Regions from separate parts of the Streptomyces roseirectus genome, predicted to be linked through region 1. Evidence: riboswitches for the same ligand, from Rfam matches in the RefSeq annotation. Region 1 holds a riboswitch; each other region holds the start of a gene.
What was found. Region 1 has a riboswitch for cyclic di-AMP ahead of IAG44_RS16485 (transglycosylase SLT domain-containing protein). Riboswitches for the same ligand answer to the same signal wherever they lie in the genome.
Positions count from the first base shown of each region.

Region 2: another riboswitch for cyclic di-AMP. It lies ahead of IAG44_RS15425 (C40 family peptidase); the one in region 1 lies ahead of IAG44_RS16485 (transglycosylase SLT domain-containing protein).
Region 3: another riboswitch for cyclic di-AMP. It lies ahead of IAG44_RS24500 (LysM peptidoglycan-binding domain-containing protein); the one in region 1 lies ahead of IAG44_RS16485 (transglycosylase SLT domain-containing protein).

Region 1 is NZ_CP060828.1:3,990,634-3,996,378, forward strand. It holds gene IAG44_RS16465 (ABC transporter permease) at 1-41, opposite strand, end outside; gene IAG44_RS16470 (ABC transporter ATP-binding protein) at 28-1,044, opposite strand; gene IAG44_RS16475 (LolA family protein) at 1,093-2,304, opposite strand; gene IAG44_RS16480 (polyprenyl synthetase family protein) at 2,560-3,570, opposite strand; cyclic di-AMP (ydaO/yuaA leader) riboswitch at 4,033-4,210, shown strand; gene IAG44_RS16485 (transglycosylase SLT domain-containing protein) at 4,214-4,678, shown strand; gene IAG44_RS16490 (HAD family hydrolase) at 4,779-5,606, opposite strand.
Region 2 is NZ_CP060828.1:3,716,058-3,721,802, forward strand. It holds gene pcrA (DNA helicase PcrA) at 1-1,792, opposite strand, end outside; cyclic di-AMP (ydaO/yuaA leader) riboswitch at 2,054-2,201, shown strand; gene IAG44_RS15425 (C40 family peptidase) at 2,210-3,280, shown strand; gene IAG44_RS15430 (hypothetical protein) at 3,327-3,680, opposite strand; gene IAG44_RS15435 (C40 family peptidase) at 4,090-5,154, shown strand; gene IAG44_RS15440 (LuxR C-terminal-related transcriptional regulator) at 5,240-5,745, opposite strand, start outside.
Region 3 is NZ_CP060828.1:5,742,110-5,747,854, forward strand. It holds gene IAG44_RS24490 (cytochrome P450 family protein) at 1-229, shown strand, start outside; gene IAG44_RS24495 (LysM peptidoglycan-binding domain-containing protein) at 366-1,403, shown strand; cyclic di-AMP (ydaO/yuaA leader) riboswitch at 1,625-1,791, shown strand; gene IAG44_RS24500 (LysM peptidoglycan-binding domain-containing protein) at 1,796-2,491, shown strand; gene eno (phosphopyruvate hydratase) at 2,741-4,036, shown strand; gene IAG44_RS24510 (FtsB family cell division protein) at 4,171-4,647, shown strand; gene IAG44_RS24515 (DUF501 domain-containing protein) at 4,750-5,280, shown strand; gene IAG44_RS24520 (Ppx/GppA phosphatase family protein) at 5,277-5,745, shown strand, end outside.

The DNA.
Region 1 (5,745 bases):
CGCGCCGGTGCGGTCGGCGCCGCCGTCTCAGCCCGCGACATCGAATCCCTCTCCGGTCAGCTCCACGAACGCGTCCTCCAGCGAGGCGCCGCGCACGGTGAATCCCCGGACCCTGACGCCCGCCGTCACCAGGGCCGCGTTCACCTCCGCGAGGTCGCGCTCCGGCGGCTCGGCGGTGACGCGCTCCTCCTCCACCGTCACGTCGGCCGTCCCCTGCTCCTTCAGCACCCGCGCCGCCTCCGCCGGGTCCGGGGTCTCCACCACCAGGCGCCCGCGCGCCCGCGCCGCCAGCTCGCCCACGCCGCCCTGCGCGATCAGCCGGCCGCGCGCCATCACCGCCGCGTGCGTGCACACCTGCTCGATCTCGTCCAGGAGGTGGGAGGAGAGGAACACCGTCGTCCCGTCCGCCGCCAGCTCCCTGATCAGCGCACGGATCTCCCGCATGCCCTGGGGGTCCAGGCCGTTGGTCGGCTCGTCCAGCACCAGCAGGCGCCTGGGCTGCAGCAGGGCCGCCGCGAGGCCCAGGCGCTGCTTCATGCCCAGCGAGTACGCCTTCGCCTTCTTGCCGGCCGCCGCCGACAGCCCGACCCGCTCCAGCGCCGCTTCCACTCTCCGGCGCCGGGTGCGCGGGTCCGCCGCCGGGTCCGCCGCGTCGTAGCGCACGAGGTTGTCCCGCCCCGACAGGAACCCGTACAGCGCGGGCCCCTCGATCAGGGCGCCCACCTCGGGCAGCACCTTCCGCACCGCCCCCGGCATCGGCCTGCCCAGCACCCGTGCCGTCCCCGACGTCGGCTCGATCAGGCCCATCAGCATCCTGATCGTCGTCGTCTTGCCCGAGCCGTTGGGCCCGAGGAACCCGAAGACGCTGCCGCCGGGGACGGTCAGGTCCAGGGAGTCGACGGCGAGCTGCCCGCCTCGGTAGCGCTTGGTGAGGCCGTGGGTCTGGATCACGGGGGCGTCGGAGCGGTGGACCGGCGCCGGGTTCGAGGGCTCCGAGGACCCGGCGGGCGGCGGGGCCGGGTCCCTGGCGGGCGGGTGTGGCATGGGGTCCCCCGATCCGTGACGACGCGGTGGGCGTTCGTACAACCGTACTTACTTCGCCTCGGCCGCCTTCACCAGGGCATCCTTGGTGACCGCGCCCACGTAGACCTTGCCGTCGTCGGTGACCAGGGCGTTGACGAGGCGGGTGGAGAAGACGGTGCCCTTGCCGAAGTCGCCGGAGACCTTGTCGCCGAAGGAGTCGAGGAAGCCGCCGAAAGCGCCCGCCTCGGGGGCGCCCGTGGCGGGCATGCCCTCGGTGCCCGTGTCGTACGTGGCGATGGACGTCCAGCCCTTGCCGAGGACATTGAGGCCGGTGAGGTCCTTGCCGATCTCGTCCGCGCCGGGAGCCTCGTGGCCGGGCGCCTCCTCGCCCCGGACGGTCTCGCCCTGGGTGACCTTCGCGCCCTTGGGCGGGGTGAAGTCGAAGGTGGACGCGGCCGGCTTGGCGAACGTGACCTGGGTGAAGCCGGCGTCGACCACGGCCGCGCCGCCGCTCCTCGGGGTGAGCGTGAACTTCAGCGGGAGGCCGGTCTTCGCGTCGACGGCGATGCTGATCGCGCCGACCGTCGTACCGGACTGCTTGGGCTTGACCAGGAGCTTGTACGCGTCGCGGCCCGCGACGTGGACCGTGCCGTCCACCGTCACCGACGTCGTCGGGTCGACCGCCTTCAGGGCCTCTTCGGTGAGGTCCTTCGGGGTCGCCGGGGCCTGCGACTCCTTGCGGGCCCGCTCGGAGAGCGTCGAGTGGTAGACCTCGTTCGACCCGCTGTCGTAGCCCCAGACGTCCTTGCCGTTGTGGATGAGGCTGTACTCCGCCGCGTTCTCCAGCAGGGAGATCTTCTGCTTCTCGGGGCCGTCGGTCGCGACGCGGACCGTGTGCGTGCCCGAGACGAGTTCCGTCATCTTGGCCGTGGGGTCGGCGGCGGAGGCGTCCGAGCCGCCGGCCGCGTCGGAGAGGAAGCCGTCGGCCAGGCCGCCGAGGTCGGGCAGGCCGAGGTCGGTGGTGATCTTCACCGTGCCGGAGAGCTGTTCGACGTCCGAGGCGGCGACCTTGTCCAGGAGCTGCTGGGCGGTGATCTCCGGGAGGTCCGGGTCGCCGGAGTCGGCGATGGCGGGAACCAGACCTATGGTGGCGGCGGCCACGCCCACGACCGCTGCCGGAACGACGTACCGCGCGGCCGTCCTGCGGCGGCGGGCCCTCGCCTCGTCCGCGTCGGCCTCGGTGATCAAAGCCTGGTTGTCGTCGGATGCGTTCGGTGCCATGTGTGCCTTACCTCCGTCGTCGGCGGCGGCCGGTGGGCAGCGTCCTCGCCCCACCCCTGACCGCCATTCTCACCCGGATCGGTGAGTCCTGGTTCTGGGTCCGTGCATCCATCAGACCAAACCGGACCCGTCAGCGGCGTCACCCCGCAGAGTCAACTCCGTGTACTCCTGCGGTATGACACTCCACGCCGCCGTCCCGTAGTCCTCTCAGGGGTGGCGGCGTCATACCTGAGGCCGAGGAGGGGGAGATCGCGGCTACCCCGCCCGGTGCACCACCGCGTCGCACATCTCCACCAGTGCCAGCTTCGCGTCGCAGTCGGGGAGGGGCGCCAGGGCGGAGCGGGCCTCCTCGGCGTAGCGGACCGTGTCGCGGCGGGCCTGTTCGAGGGCGGGGTGGGCGCGCAGGGCGGCCAGGGCCTCGGCGTGGCGGGCGTCGTCGGTGAGGTCGGAGTCGAGGAGTTCGCACAGGGCGATGTCCTCGGCGAGGCCGAGGCGGGCGGCGCGCTCGCGCAGGCGCAGGACGGGGAGGGTCGAGATGCCCTCGCGCAGGTCCGTGCCGGGGGTCTTGCCGGACTCGTGGGAGTCGGAGGCGATGTCCAGGACGTCGTCGGCGAGCTGGAAGGCGACGCCCAGGCGCTCGCCGTACTGCGTGAGGACGTCGACCACCGTCTCGTCGGCGCCCGAGGTCATCGCGCCGAAGCGGCAGGAGACGGCGACGAGGGAGCCGGTCTTGCCGCCCAGGACGTCGAGGTAGTGGTCGACCGGGTCGCGGCCGTCGGTCGGCCCCGCGGTCTCCAGGATCTGCCCGGTGACGAGCCGTTCGAACGCCTCGGCCTGGATGCGGACGACCTCGGGGCCGAGGTCGGCGAGGATCTGGGACGCGCGCGCGAAGAGGAAGTCGCCCGTGAGGACGGCGACGGAGTTGCCCCAGCGGACGTTGGCGCTCTCCACGCCGCGCCGCACCTCCGCCTCGTCCATGACGTCGTCGTGGTACAGCGTGGCGAGGTGGGTCAGCTCGACGCCGACGGCCGACGGCACGACACCGGGCGCGTAGGGGTCGCCGAACTGTGCGGCGAGCATCACCAGAAGTGGCCGGAAACGTTTGCCCCCCGCGCGCACGAGGTGCTGCGCGGCCTCCGTGATGAAGGGGACCTCGCTCTTGGTGGCTTCGAGCAGGCCCTCCTCGACGGCCGTCAATCCGGCCTGGACATCGGCTTCCAGTGCCTGGTCCCGCACGCTCAGCCCGAACGGCCCGACGACGGTCACGAGGGATCTCCTGTCTGCTGTTGCCCACGGGCGACTGTTGGCGATTACACGGTTTGTCGATAGGTCGCTGACATCACTCAAGTCAGCGTATCCGGTCACGTTTCGATCACCGATAGCCCCCACGGTTACAGCACGGGCGCTATCGGATCACGCCTGGTATGTAGCTGATCAGCCGATACTGCATGGCATTTTCCGACATGAATAACTTGTGCCCATTTGTCGCTATTGCCATTTCGTGAGTTGAGTCACGGGCGCCTCTCTCGCCCGACTCCGTCGAGTACCCCGTTTCCCCGTGTCCACGTTGACCAGTTGACACTTGACGATCGCAAAGGATCAAGCGGCCCATAGCGCTCAGAGCAAGGTCAATGGGGACGAGATGTGAATCCGACACTTGTTCCGGACATGTGCTCTCGCATACGTTCCGCCGGGTCGGGCGGACGCCCAATCCTGCCGCCGCCCGTCATCTCCCCATCGACGACCCACTCGCGCACGGCAGGAGCGGGGGACCCAGGTAGTACGCCGTCCGGACACGTCTCCGGACGGCTAGGGGTGAAGCCGTACCGCCGTCCCCGGCGGTCCGGCCGGGCACCTCCCCGCCCGAACCCGACAGCTCACCTCGCAGGCGCCGGAGAGGAACATCGCCATGCCTGCAATCCGCAAGAAGCGTCTCGTCCGGGCCCTCGCCGTCGCCGCCACCGGCACGGCCCTGCTGGCCCTCCCTGTCGTCGGCGCGACCAGCGCCTCCGCGGCCACCGGAAGCCCCTCGTCGTCCACGGTCGCCGGGTACCCGGACAACCTGGACGGCTGGATCCGCGAATCCCTCGCGATCATGGCCCAGAAGGGCATCCCGGGCAGCTACGACGGCATCTACCGCAACATCATCCGCGAGTCGTCCGGCAACCCCTACGCCATCAACAACTGGGACTCCAACGCCGCCGCAGGCACGCCCTCCAAGGGCCTGCTCCAGGTGATCGACCCGACCTTCCAGGCGTACCACGTCGCCGGGACGGCGTACGACCCGTACGACCCGGTCGCGAACATCACCGCCGCGTGCAACTACGCGGCGGCGGTGTACGGGTCGATCGACAACGTGTACGGCGCGTACTGAGCGAACCTCCCTCCAGGAGCCCCGGTTTCGGATCGGGGCTCCTACCGGACACGTGTCTCTAGGGAGCACGTTTCGAAAGCGCGCTCCCCAGGGGCGTGCGTCACGGAAACATCCGTTCAAGGACGATCGCCACTCCGTCGTCCTCGTTCGACGACGTGACCTCGTCCGCCACGGCCTTCAGCTCGGGGTGGGCGTTGGCCATCGCGACGCCGTGGGCGGACCACTCGAACATCGGGATGTCGTTCGGCATGTCACCGAAGGCGACCGTGTCCTGCGGGTCGATCCCGAGGCGTTCGGCGGCGAGGGCGAGGCCGGTGGCCTTGGTGACGCCGCTGGGCTGGAGCTCGACCGTGCCGGGCCCCGACATCGTGACGGTGGCGAGCGAACCGACCGCCGCGCGCGCGGTGGCCGCCAACTCGTCGTCCGAGAGCGCGGGGTGACGCAGCAGCACCTTGCTGATCGGCTCGCACCACAGGTCCTCGCGGCGTCCCACGCGCAGCGCCGGGAGCGTCGGGTGCGGCATCAGGTAGCCCGGCTCGATCAGCGTCAGCCCGTCGACGCCGTCCTGGTCGACGGCGGCGTACACCTGGCCGACCTCCGCCTCGATCTTGCCGAGCGCGGTCTCGGCGAGTTCACGGTCCAGCGTGACGGACCACAGGAGGCGGTCGGCGCCGGCGTCGTACACCTGGGCGCCCTGGCCGCACACCGCGAGCCCTCTGCCCCGCAGGATCTCCAGCAGGGGCCGCACCCGGGGGGCCGGGCGGCCGGTCACCACCAGGTGCCGCGCGCCGGCCTCCACGACCCGCTGGAGGGCGTTCAGCGAGCGGTCGGAGAAGGTGTCGTCGGCGCGGAGCAGCGTGCCGTCCAGGTCGGTGGCGACGAGGGCGTACGCGCGCGTGCCGGAAGCGGGGGTGGTGGGTGCGGCCATGATCAGAGAATACGGACCGCACCGGCCCCGGGAGGCTCAACGGACCGGCTCGCCCCGGCACGCGCTGATGTCCCGCCCGTGGCCTCGTCGGCCGTCCGGGGCGGGACTCGTCGGCGCCCGCGCGCGAGGAGGCCGGAAA
Region 2 (5,745 bases), 270 kb from region 1:
GGGCCACGGAGGCGAGTTCCTGAAGGTTCTCGATGCGGGTCTCGTCCTGGGGGTCGGTGGAGTTCTGCAACTCGGCGAGGTAGCCGGTGCGTTCGAGTATGGCTTCGAGGACGGTGGCGGGGCCCGCGCCGGACTCGACGATCGTCCGGAGGTCGTCCATCAGCTCGTTGAACCGCTTGACGGCGTTGGCGGAGCGGGCGGCCATGCCGTACGCCTCGTCGACGCGCCTGAGGGCCTGCGGGAAGCTGATCTTCTCGCGCTGCGAGAGGGCGTCGATCATCGCCTCGGCGCGCTCGCCGATGCCCCGCTTGGGGACGTTGAGGATGCGGCGCAGGGGGACCGAGTCCTCGGGGTTGGCGAGGACGCGGAGGTAGGCCAGGACGTCCCTGACCTCCTTGCGCTCGTAGAAGCGGACGCCGCCGACGACCTTGTAGGGCAGGCCGACGCGGATGAAGACCTCTTCGAAGACACGGGACTGGGCGTTGGTGCGGTAGAAGACCGCGACGTCGCCCGCCTTGGCGTCGCCCGCGTCGGTGAGGCGGTCTATCTCGTCGGCGACGAACTGGGCCTCGTCGTGCTCGGTGTCGGCGACGTAGCCGGTGATGCGGGCGCCCGCGCCGGCGTTGGTCCACAGGTTCTTGGGTCTGCGGGACTCGTTGCGCTCGATGACCGCGTTGGCCGCGGAGAGGATCGTCTGCGTGGAGCGGTAGTTCTGCTCCAGCAGGATCGTCGTCGCGTTCGGGTAGTCCTCCTCGAACTGGAGGATGTTGCGGATCGTCGCGCCCCGGAAGGCGTAGATGGACTGGTCGGCGTCGCCCACGACGCAGAGTTCGGCGGGCGGGAGGTCGTGCTCGGCGGGCGGTGTGTCCTCGGAACGACCAGTGCCGCCGACGAGTTCCCGGACGAGGGCGTACTGGGCGTGGTTGGTGTCCTGGTACTCGTCGACCATCACGTGGCGGAAGCGGCGGCGGTAGTGCTCGGCGACGTCCGGGAAGGCGCGCAGGAGGTTGACCGTCGTCATGATGAGGTCGTCGAAGTCGAGGGCGTTGGCCTCGCGCAGGCGCGACTGGTAGAGCGCGTACGCCTGGGCGAGGGTCTTCTCGAATCCGTCGGCCGCTCGGGCTGCGAAGTCCTCCTCGTCGATCAGCTCGTTCTTGAGGTTGCTGATCTTGGCGCTGAAGGACTTGGGCGGGAAGCGCTTGGGGTCGAGGTCCAGGTCGCGGCAGACGAGGGCCATCAGGCGCTTGGAGTCGGCGGCGTCGTAGATCGAGAAGGACGAGGTGAAGCCGAGCTTCTTGGACTCGCGGCGCAGGATGCGCACGCACGCGCTGTGGAACGTCATGACCCACATCGCGTTCGCGCGCGGGCCGACGAGTTGTTCGACGCGCTCCTTCATCTCGCCGGCGGCCTTGTTGGTGAAGGTGATCGCGAGGATCTGGCCCGGGTGGACGTTCCGCGCGGCGAGCAGGTACGCGATGCGGTGGGTCAGGACGCGGGTCTTGCCGGAGCCGGCGCCGGCGACGATGAGCAGGGGGGAGCCGGCGTGGACCACCGCCGCGCTCTGGTTGTCGTTCAGCCCGTGGACGAGCGCCGCAGGGTCCAGCACCGGGCGGGGCGCGCCGTCGCGGTAGTGGGCGTCCCGCTCCGGCGGCAGGTCGAACTTCCCGCCGAACAGGTCGTCCGGAATCGCCTCCGGGGTCTGCTCGTCCTCCGGCGGCGGAGGGGGTTCCTCGCCGTGCCCGCGGGGGGCTTGGAGGTCGGCCAGGAAGCTGTCGTCAAAGAGGCTGCTCATCGCTCTCCGAGTCTAGAGGCCGCCACTGACAACCGGACCGGGTCCCCGGCAATCTCCACGCTCACCTTCCGGATAGCCCCTATCACAACCCGTGATGACCTGCGGGGACTTCGACAGAGGTCACAAAAACGTATCGGGCATATCGCCCGCCAACCTTCACAGAAGCCACACGAGTTGGCTACCGTTTTGGTCAAGGCCGCCTGTCCCCCACCGGCGAACGTCGCCGGGCGCGCGGCCTCCGCCGAGTCCGGCCCGCCCCCGTGCGCGAGGCAGCCGGAGCCGGGGACCCACCGAGAGACTTGGGGTGAATCGGCCGACCTCCGCCGGGGAAGGCCGTAGGGCAACCTTCCGCAGCACCATCCCCGCCCGAACCCGACAGCTAACCCGGTAGGCGGTACAAGGAAGGAGTCGCCTCCTTTGGCGTCGCATCATCGCAAGCTCCGCTGGATGGGCATGCGCGCGTCAGGCATCAGCACCCCCGCTCTCGCCACGGCCGCCCTCACGTCCATGGCGATGCTCTCCCAGCCCGCCGCCGAGGCCGCCCCGCCCACGGACGACGGCAGACCGAGCCTGGAGGACGTCGAGCGCAAACTCGACGCCTTCTACAGCCAGACGGGGTCGAGGAAGGACATCGCCGCCAAGGAGAAGGAGACCAAGCGCGCGAAGACCTTCCTGGACGCCTCGGCCCGCTACCGCGCCCAGGAGCCGCTGCTCCCGCCGCCGCCCGCCCTGCCACCGCTTCCGGCGTTCCCGCCGTCCGTCGCGCACGACTTCGCGGCCGACGACTTCACCGCCGCCCCGCAGACCCGCGCGGGCGCGCCGAGGGGGCACGAGGACGTCCCTGAGCGTCTGGCGAGTTACACGCCGGGCATGACGTCGAGCATTCTCGAAGCCTTTCCCGAAGCCGTTCCCGATATCGTTCCCGAAGTCATCCCGGAAGCCGCTCCCGAATTCGACACCGACTTCGATTCTGCTTCCGGCACCGAATTCGAGACCGACCCCGAGAGCGACCTCAAGTACGCGAAAGCGGCCGTCCAGGGAAAGCTGAGCAAAGCCCAGGCCCTCCTGTCGTTCCACACGGCCGGACAACCGAAAGCCACGCACCGGCCGAAGGAATCCGCCCCGATATCCGCCGAGGCGGAAAGGGCCCTCGCGTTCGCCCGGGAACAGCTCGGCAAACCTGTCGTCCTCGGCGCTGCGGGCCCAGGCTCCTTCGACGGCCCGGGGCTCACCCAGACCGCCTGGAAATCCGCCGGTGTCGCCCTGCCGCGCACCACGTTCGGCCAGGTCACAGCGGGCACCCCGATCCGCCTGCCGGACGCCCGCCCCGGTGACCTGATCTTCTTCCACGACGCCATCACCCACGTCGGCATCTACATCGGCGAGGGCCGGATGATCCACGCACCGCGCCCCGGCGCGTACATCTGCGAGGAATCCATCCATTTCGCGGGCACCTCGGAAATCCACAGCGTGGTGCGCCCGGCCTGAACACGTGTCACCAGGCGCCCTTTCCCCCAGGAGGGCGTCGGTGGTATCAGGTCCAGAGCACCGCGATGAAGATGTTGACGACGGTCAGCAGACCGACGAGCCCGAAAAGGGGTTTCTCGACCTTCTCGTCGTCCCTTTTCACATACGTCAGCCCGAGAATGACGACCAGCAGCGCCAGCTTGACGCCGATCTTGACGTTGTCGACGTGCTGGTCGTCGGCCTGGTTGAGGCCGACCAGGATCACGCCGGTGACCAGCATCGTCGCGGCACCGTGCAGCATGCCGGGAACGAAGCGGGCGGTGCCCTGCCCCATCGCCTTCAGCTGGGTGAGGAACCCGCCGAGCAGCGCGGCGATCCCGATGATGTGCAGGCCGACGAAGAAATGGATGAGTACGTCCATGGGTCCGGAGCCTAATCAGCGCCCGCGCGCGTACCGGCAGCCGCCCCCGTAGCACCCGCGCCCGCGTGGCGGGCCGGAACGCCCGCTTCGGTCAACACGGCGACCCGACCCGCCCTCGAAGGCAGGACCGGTATGCACATACGGTCACCGGAAAACTCTCTGACGTCACTTCCGCACATCGCGTTACCCAAACGTCACGTCGCGGCCTAGCGTCCTGCCCCAGGTGCCCGGCTCCCCACCGCCGCCCAGGCCAGGGGCGGCAGTCGGACACCACCGCCGAGAAGGTCCGGCGGCGCCGCGCTCCCCCTGTGCGGGGCGCCGCCGGACGCGCCCGCCCCGTCCCGCTCTCCCCACTCCGACGGGCCCCGGCGCGCAGGGCGGTCATACGGAAAGGACGTGCAGGTCCAACGTGGCAGCGCACCGCAAGCCCCGTCAGCGCGCGACCGTCGCGCACACCGCCCGCACCGCGGCGACCCTCGCCCTCGCGGGCGCGGCGACCGCGACGGCCTTCGACGGGACCGGACACGCCGAGCCGGCGCCGACGGCGGCCCAGGTGAAGGCGAAGGTGGACAAGCTGTACCGGGAGGCCGAGGTAGCCACCGAGCAGTACAACGGCGCGCGGGAGAAGGCCCGTTCCGCCGAGCGCCGACTCGACTCCCTGCGGGACGAGGCCGCGCGCCAGGAGGCCCGGCTCAACACCGAGCGCGACGCGCTGGGCGCGCTCGCCGCCGCCCAGTACCGCGACGGCGCCCTCGACCCCGCCGTACGGCTCGCCCTGTCCGGCGATCCCGACCGCTACCTCGACGGTGCCGCCTTCGCCGAACGCGCGGGGGACCGCCAGTCCGCCGCCGTCTCGCGCGTGCGCCAGCAGCTCGGCGAGGTCGAGCGGCTGCGCGGCGCCGCCCGCGTGGAGCTGGCCTCCCTGTCCGCACGCCGGGCCGAACTCCGGCGCCACAAGGAGACGATCACCGCGCGCCTCTCCTCGGCGCGCAGCCTGCTGGCCCAACTGACGGAGCGGGAACGGGCGCAGGTCACCGGCGCGGGTGCGCAGGCGGTCGGTTCCGCCGCCGAGCGTGCCTCCCGGGGCGCCCGCGTCCCCCTCCAGCCGTCCGTCCAGGCGCCGGGCTCCCGCGCGGGCGCCGCGGTCTCCTACGCCTACTCCAAGCTCGGCAGCCCCTACGTCTGGGGCGCCACCGGGCCGGACGCCTTCGACTGCTCCGGCCTCGTCCAGGCCGCCTACCGCTCCGCCGGACTCTCCCTGCCCCGCACCACGTACGCCCAGATCGGTGCGGGCCGGCGCGTCTCCCGGGACCAACTCCTCCCCGGCGACCTCGTGTTCTTCTACTCCGGCATCAGCCACGTCGGCCTCTACATCGGCGGCGGCAAGATGATCCACGCCCCCAACCCGTCCGCCCCGGTCCGTATCGCCCCCATCGACGAGATGCCGTTCGCGGGCGCCACCCGGGTGTCGTGAGGGCACGCGGCCACCGAGACGCCGACCCGGACGGACGCCCCTCAACCGCCGCCCCGCGCACGCCGGTTCGCCCACAGCAAGCCCCTCACACCAGCCGACGAGCCGTCGCCCACCGCGTCAGTTCGTGCCGGTTCGACAGCTGGAGCTTGCGCAGCACCGCCGACACATGGGACTCGACCGTCTTGACGGAGATGTAGAGCTGCTTGGCGATCTCCTTGTACGCGTACCCGCGCGCGATGAGACGCAGCACCTCGCGCTCACGCTGGGTGAGGCGGTCCAGGTCCTCGTCGATCGGGGGCGCGTCGGTGGAGGCGAAGGCGTCGAGGACGAACCCGGCGAGCCTCGGCGAGAAGACGGCGTCGCCCTCCTGGACGCGGAAGATCGACGCCACCAGGTCGGTCCCGGTGATCGTCTTGGTGACGTACCCGCGCGCACCGCCCCGGATCACGCCGATGACGTCCTCGGCGGCGTCCGACACGGACAGCGCGAGGAACCGCACCGGCTGTGCGGGGTCGCTCGCCAGGTCGGCGCACCTGCGCAGGACTTCGACGCCCCCGCCGCCGGGCAGGTGCACGTCGAGGAGGACCACCT
Region 3 (5,745 bases), 1.8 Mb from region 1:
CCTGGGCGCCCCGCTGGCCCGCCTGGAGGGCCAGACGGCGCTCGCGACCCTGCTCACCCGCCTGCCGGACCTTCAACTGGGCGTGCCCGTGGACGAGTTGAGATGGCGCGGCGGCCTCATCATGCGCGGGCTGCGGACGTTGCCGGTGACCTTCACGCCCCGCACGCCCGACGGGCCGTCAGAGCGGCTGTCAGACCGGCCGTCGGACCGGCCGTCCCGGCAAACATGACACGCCCTCAACTCTGTGATCTTCACGTGATCCGCGCGGCATGAACTTGTGACAAGCGATCGTATGCCGATACGTTCACAAGCCGGAGCGGCCCCCACGCCACTCCCGCCCCCACCGTCGTGAGAAAGGCGCCCGCATGCTCTCCGGGAACGGCCGTCACCGTCGCCCTCGTCAGGCCCCGGCTCTCCTCGTCGCCGCAGGAGTGACCGGCACCGCGATCGCGATCCCGCTGCTCGGCGCGAGCGGGGCGAGCGCCGCCGACGGATCGGCCGTCTGGGACAAGGTCGCGGGCTGCGAGACGGACGGCGACTGGAGCGAGAACACCGGGTCGGGCAAGTTCGGCGGCCTGCACCTCACGCTGGACGACTGGCAGAAGTACGGCGGCCTCCAGTACGCCGAGCGCCCCGACCTCGCGAGCCGCGCCGAGCAGATGACGATCGCCCAGAAGGTCCTCGCCGACCAGGGCCCCGGCGCCTGGCCCGTCTGCGCCCTCACGACCGGCCTGACGAAGGAGAACGGCTCGGTCGCGCTGGACACCCCCACGCCCACGCCGTCACCCAGCACGCCCGACTCGTCCGGTACCTCCGGCTCGTCCGGCTCGTCCGGTACGTCGGACTCGTCCAAGGGGTCCGGCGCGACGGGGAGTTCGGGGCAGTCCGGGACGACCGACCCCGCGGCGCCGAAGACCCCGGCGACGCCCACGCCGTCGACGTCCCCGTCCCCCTCTCCCGCGCCCGTCGACCCCGACGCGTCGTCCGGACGGCCGACCGGGGAGGTGCCGGGGGACTCCGCGGGGGGCGACAAGTCCGACACGTCCGGGAATGCCGCGCCGAACGCTCCACAGGTACCGGACAGCGCACCCACAGCTCCGGCGACCGAGGACAACCCCGTGCAGAGCGCCGGTTCTTGGAGCCTCGTGGACACCGGGGCCGGCGCGTCCGATGAGGCGGTCTCGGGGGCGTCTCCGCTCTCGATCGGGACCGGAAAGCACCGCGGGGCGAGCGGGGACGAGCCGACGACGTACACCGTCCGGGTCGGGGACACGCTCACCTCCATCGCCGACTCCCTTGCGCTTGACGGCGGATGGCGCGCCCTCTACGCCGCGAACAAGGGGGTCATCGGGGTCGACCCGAGCGACATCGTCCCCGGTCAGACGCTGTCTCTCGGGAACTGAGGCGGCGGGCGGCAAAGGCGTAAAAGCGGGCGGAAACACGGCAGTTCAGCGCCCGGCTTCGCGCTGAATGTCCGTTTTGGCGAAAGTGTGGGATGAGTCTCAGAAGCCCTGATCGTCTTTGAAAATCGGCTCGGGGCATGTCTACGGTCGAGGCCGCTCGGCAACCCGAGCCCCGGCTGCCGCAACGCCGAATCCTGCCAGCGGCCGTCCGGGAACAGTCGTCGCGTCAAGCGCCGTAGGCAGGAGCGGGGGACCCAAGGTAAGTGCTGGGGACGGTGGTTGGGGCCACCGGAACCGGCTTGGGGTGAAGTCGCACATCAGGTGCGGCAGGGCAACTCAACCGGCCCTAACCCGACAGCTCACCTCGCAGGCGTCGGTGAGGGGATCGAAGCATGCTGTTTTCCGGCAAGGGCAAGCACCGTCGTCCGTCCAAGGCCACTCGTGCCGTCGCGCTCGCCGGTGTCACCGGTGTCGCCGTCGCCGCCCCGCTGATGGCGGCCGGCAACGCCTCCGCCGCGACCGCCTCCGAGTGGGACGCCGTCGCGCAGTGCGAGTCCGGCGGCAACTGGTCCATCAACACCGGCAACGGGTACTACGGCGGGCTCCAGTTCTCGCCGTCGACCTGGGCCGCGTACGGCGGCACGGCGTACGCGTCGAGCGCCGACCGGGCCAGCAAGTCGCAGCAGATAGCGGTGGCCGAGAAGGTCCTCGCCTCGCAGGGCAAGGGTGCCTGGCCGAGCTGTGGCGTGGGTCTGTCGGGCGCGAGCTACAGCGGTGGCGGTTCGTCCTCGTCCAGCGGTTCGAGCAGCCGGACGGAGACGCCCAGCTCCTCCCGCTCCACCGAGCGTCAGGCCGCGCCCAAGCAGAGCGCCCCGAAGTCGACGTCCTCCAAGACCGTCACCACGCCGACCGGCAAGAAGGTCAAGAAGGGCGACGGCGAGTACAAGGTCGTCAAGGGTGACACCCTCAGCTCCATCGCGGCGAAGCACAAGGTCGCGGGCGGCTGGCAGAAGCTGTTCCAGCTGAACAAGGACATCATCCAGGACGCGAACCTGATCTACCCCGGCCAGCAGCTTCACCTGAAGTAAGCGGGCCCCCTGTCGCCTGCCCCGGTGCGTGCTCCCCCGTTACGCACCGGGGCAGGTTTTTTCGTGCCCAGCGCCGCGCCCGCTGTTCGCCTTCTCGCCACCCCCTCTTTGTTCCGTCTTGGAACAATGGGTACGGTCGGTTCTGTCCCATGGGGCGGTCGGTCGGCTGGCCGAAGCCCCCGGGCCGGTTAGGCTCTAGTCGCAAGGCCCCAGCGGCCCCGCACAACCAGCGTCACATCCAAGAAGGAGATGCTCGTGCCGTCCATCGACGTCGTCGTAGCCCGGGAAATCCTGGACTCCCGAGGCAACCCCACGGTCGAGGTCGAGGTCGGCCTCGACGACGGCAGCACCGGTCGTGCCGCCGTCCCGTCCGGCGCCTCCACCGGTGCCTTCGAGGCCATCGAGCTGCGCGACGGTGACCCGAACCGCTACCAGGGCAAGGGCGTCGAGAAGGCCGTCCTCGCCGTCATCGAGCAGATCGGCCCGGAGCTGGTCGGCTACGACGCGACCGAGCAGCGGCTGATCGACCAGGCGATGTTCGACCTGGACGCCACCGACAACAAGGGCTCGCTCGGCGCGAACGCCATCCTCGGCGTCTCCCTGGCCGTCGCGCACGCCGCCTCCGAGGCGTCCGACCTGCCGCTCTTCCGCTACCTCGGCGGCCCGAACGCGCACCTCCTGCCGGTGCCGATGATGAACATCCTGAACGGCGGCTCGCACGCCGACTCCAACGTGGACATCCAGGAGTTCATGATCGCGCCGATCGGCGCCGAGTCCTTCTCCGAGGCCCTGCGCTGGGGCACCGAGGTCTACCACACCCTCAAGAAGGTCCTGAAGACCAAGGGCCTGTCCACCGGTCTCGGCGACGAGGGCGGCTTCGCGCCGAACCTCGACTCCAACCGTGCCGCGCTCGACCTCATCCTCGAGGCCATCAAGCAGGCCGGGTACGTCCCCGGCGAGCAGATCGCGCTCGCGCTCGACGTCGCCGCGTCCGAGTTCTACAAGGACGGCGCGTACGAGTTCGAGGGCAAGTCCCGCTCGGCCGCCGAGATGACCGAGTACTACGAGGACCTGGTCGCCTCCTACCCGCTGGTCTCCATCGAGGACCCGCTGTTCGAGGACGACTGGGCCGGCTGGAAGGTCCTCACCGACAAGCTGGGCGACAAGGTCCAGATCGTCGGCGACGACCTCTTCGTCACCAACCCCGAGCGCCTGGCCCGTGGCATCGAGGAGGGCACGGCCAACGCCCTGCTCGTGAAGGTGAACCAGATCGGCTCGCTGACCGAGACGCTGGACGCCGTCGAGCTGGCCCAGCGCAACGGCTTCAAGTGCATGATGTCCCACCGCTCCGGCGAGACCGAGGACGTCACCATCGCCGACCTCGCCGTCGCCACCAACTGCGGCCAGATCAAGACCGGCGCCCCGGCCCGCTCCGAGCGCGTCGCCAAGTACAACCAGCTCCTGCGCATCGAGGAGATCCTGGACGACGCGGCGGTCTACGCCGGCCGCTCCGCGTTCCCGCGGTTTCGCTCTGCGAACCATTAAGCACAGCAAGGGCTGACCCTAGGGGGCTGAACCCCCTAAGGGGCGTCCCTTAAGAGGCGTCGTCCGTACGTCCCCGTACCCGGTCCCGTACCGTGTGCGGGGACGTACGCACGTATGAACGGGAGGCGGGACGCATGGCCGTGAAGGACAGGGACCGGTTCTCCACCGCGACCAGACTCCGCATCCTCGGCGAGCAGACCGCCGCCCGCGTCTACCGCTCCCAGACGAAACGCCAGCAGCGCCGCTCCCGCCTCACCGGCCGCGCGGCCCTCCTCGCCCTCGTCCTGTGCACCCTCGTCGTCGCCCTCGCCTACCCGATGCGGCAGTACGTCTCGCAGCGCGCCGAGATCGCCGACCTCGAACGCGAGCAGGAACAGGCCCGCCAGAAGGTCGAGCAACTGCGCGACCAGAAGGCCCGCTGGCAGGACGACGCCTACGCCGAGCAGCAGATCCGCCTCCGTCTGCACTACGTCCTGCCCGGCGAGACCGGCTTCGTCGTCGTCGACCCGGACGCCGCCAAGCAGGCCCGCGCGGACGCCGGCGCCGCCGACCGGCCCTGGTACGCGAACGTCTGGGACGGGGTGGACAAGGCGGACGCGGTCGGCAGGTGAGGCCAGGGGGGCGGTCCCCTGATACTGGAGGGGCACCAGCACCGGCACCCACCCTCGCCGGCACCGGCCCTTCACCGACAGCAGAGAGACGATCGTACGAACATGCAAACGCCTCCCCCGACCACTGAGCGCACCGAGCCGACCGACGCGGACGTCGAGGCGTTCCGGCAGCAGCTCGGGCGCCCCCCTCGGGGCCTGCGCGCGATCGCCCACCGCTGCCCCTGCGGCCAGCCGGACGTCGTCGAGACGGCGCCCCGCCTGCCCGACGGCACCCCCTTCCCGACGCTGTACTACCTGACGTGCCCCAAGGCGAACTCCGCCATCGGCACGCTGGAGGCGAACGGCGTGATGAAGGAGATGACCGAGCGGCTGGCCCGGGACCCGGAACTCGCGGCGGCCTACCGCGCGGCCCACGAGGACTACGTCCGCCGGCGCGACGAGATCGAGGAGCTGAAGAACTTCCCCAGCGCCGGCGGCATGCCGGACCGCGTGAAGTGCCTGCACGTCCTGGTCGCCCACTCCCTCGCCGCCGGCCCCGGCGTGAACCCCCTCGGCGACGAGGCCCTGGCGATGCTGCCGGAGTGGTGGCGCAAGGGCGCGTGCGTGACGCTCACCGAGGAGACCGCGCAGTGACCCGCGTCGCCGCCGTCGACTGCGGCACCAACTCGATCCGCCTCCTCGTCGCCGACGTCACCCTCGAGACCGGTGAACTGACCGACCTGGACCGGCGGATGACGATCGTCCGGCTCGGCCAGGACGTCGACCGCACCGGCCGGCTCGCCCCTGAGGCGCTGGAGCGGACGTTCGCCGCGTGCCGCGAGTACGCCGCCGTCATCAAGGACCTCGGCGCCGAACGCGTCCGCTTCGTGGCGACGTCCGCGTCCCGTGACGCCGAGAACCGCGACGAGTTCGTGCGGGGCGTCGTCGACATCCTCGGCGTGGAGCCGGAGGTCGTCTCCGGGGAGCAGGAGGCGGCGTTCTCCTTCACCGGGGCGACGAAGGAGCTGACGGGGCGCGCGGACCTCGCGACGCCCTACCTCGTCGTCGACATCGGCGGCGGCTCCACGGAGTTCGTCGTCGGCGACACCGCCGTCCGCG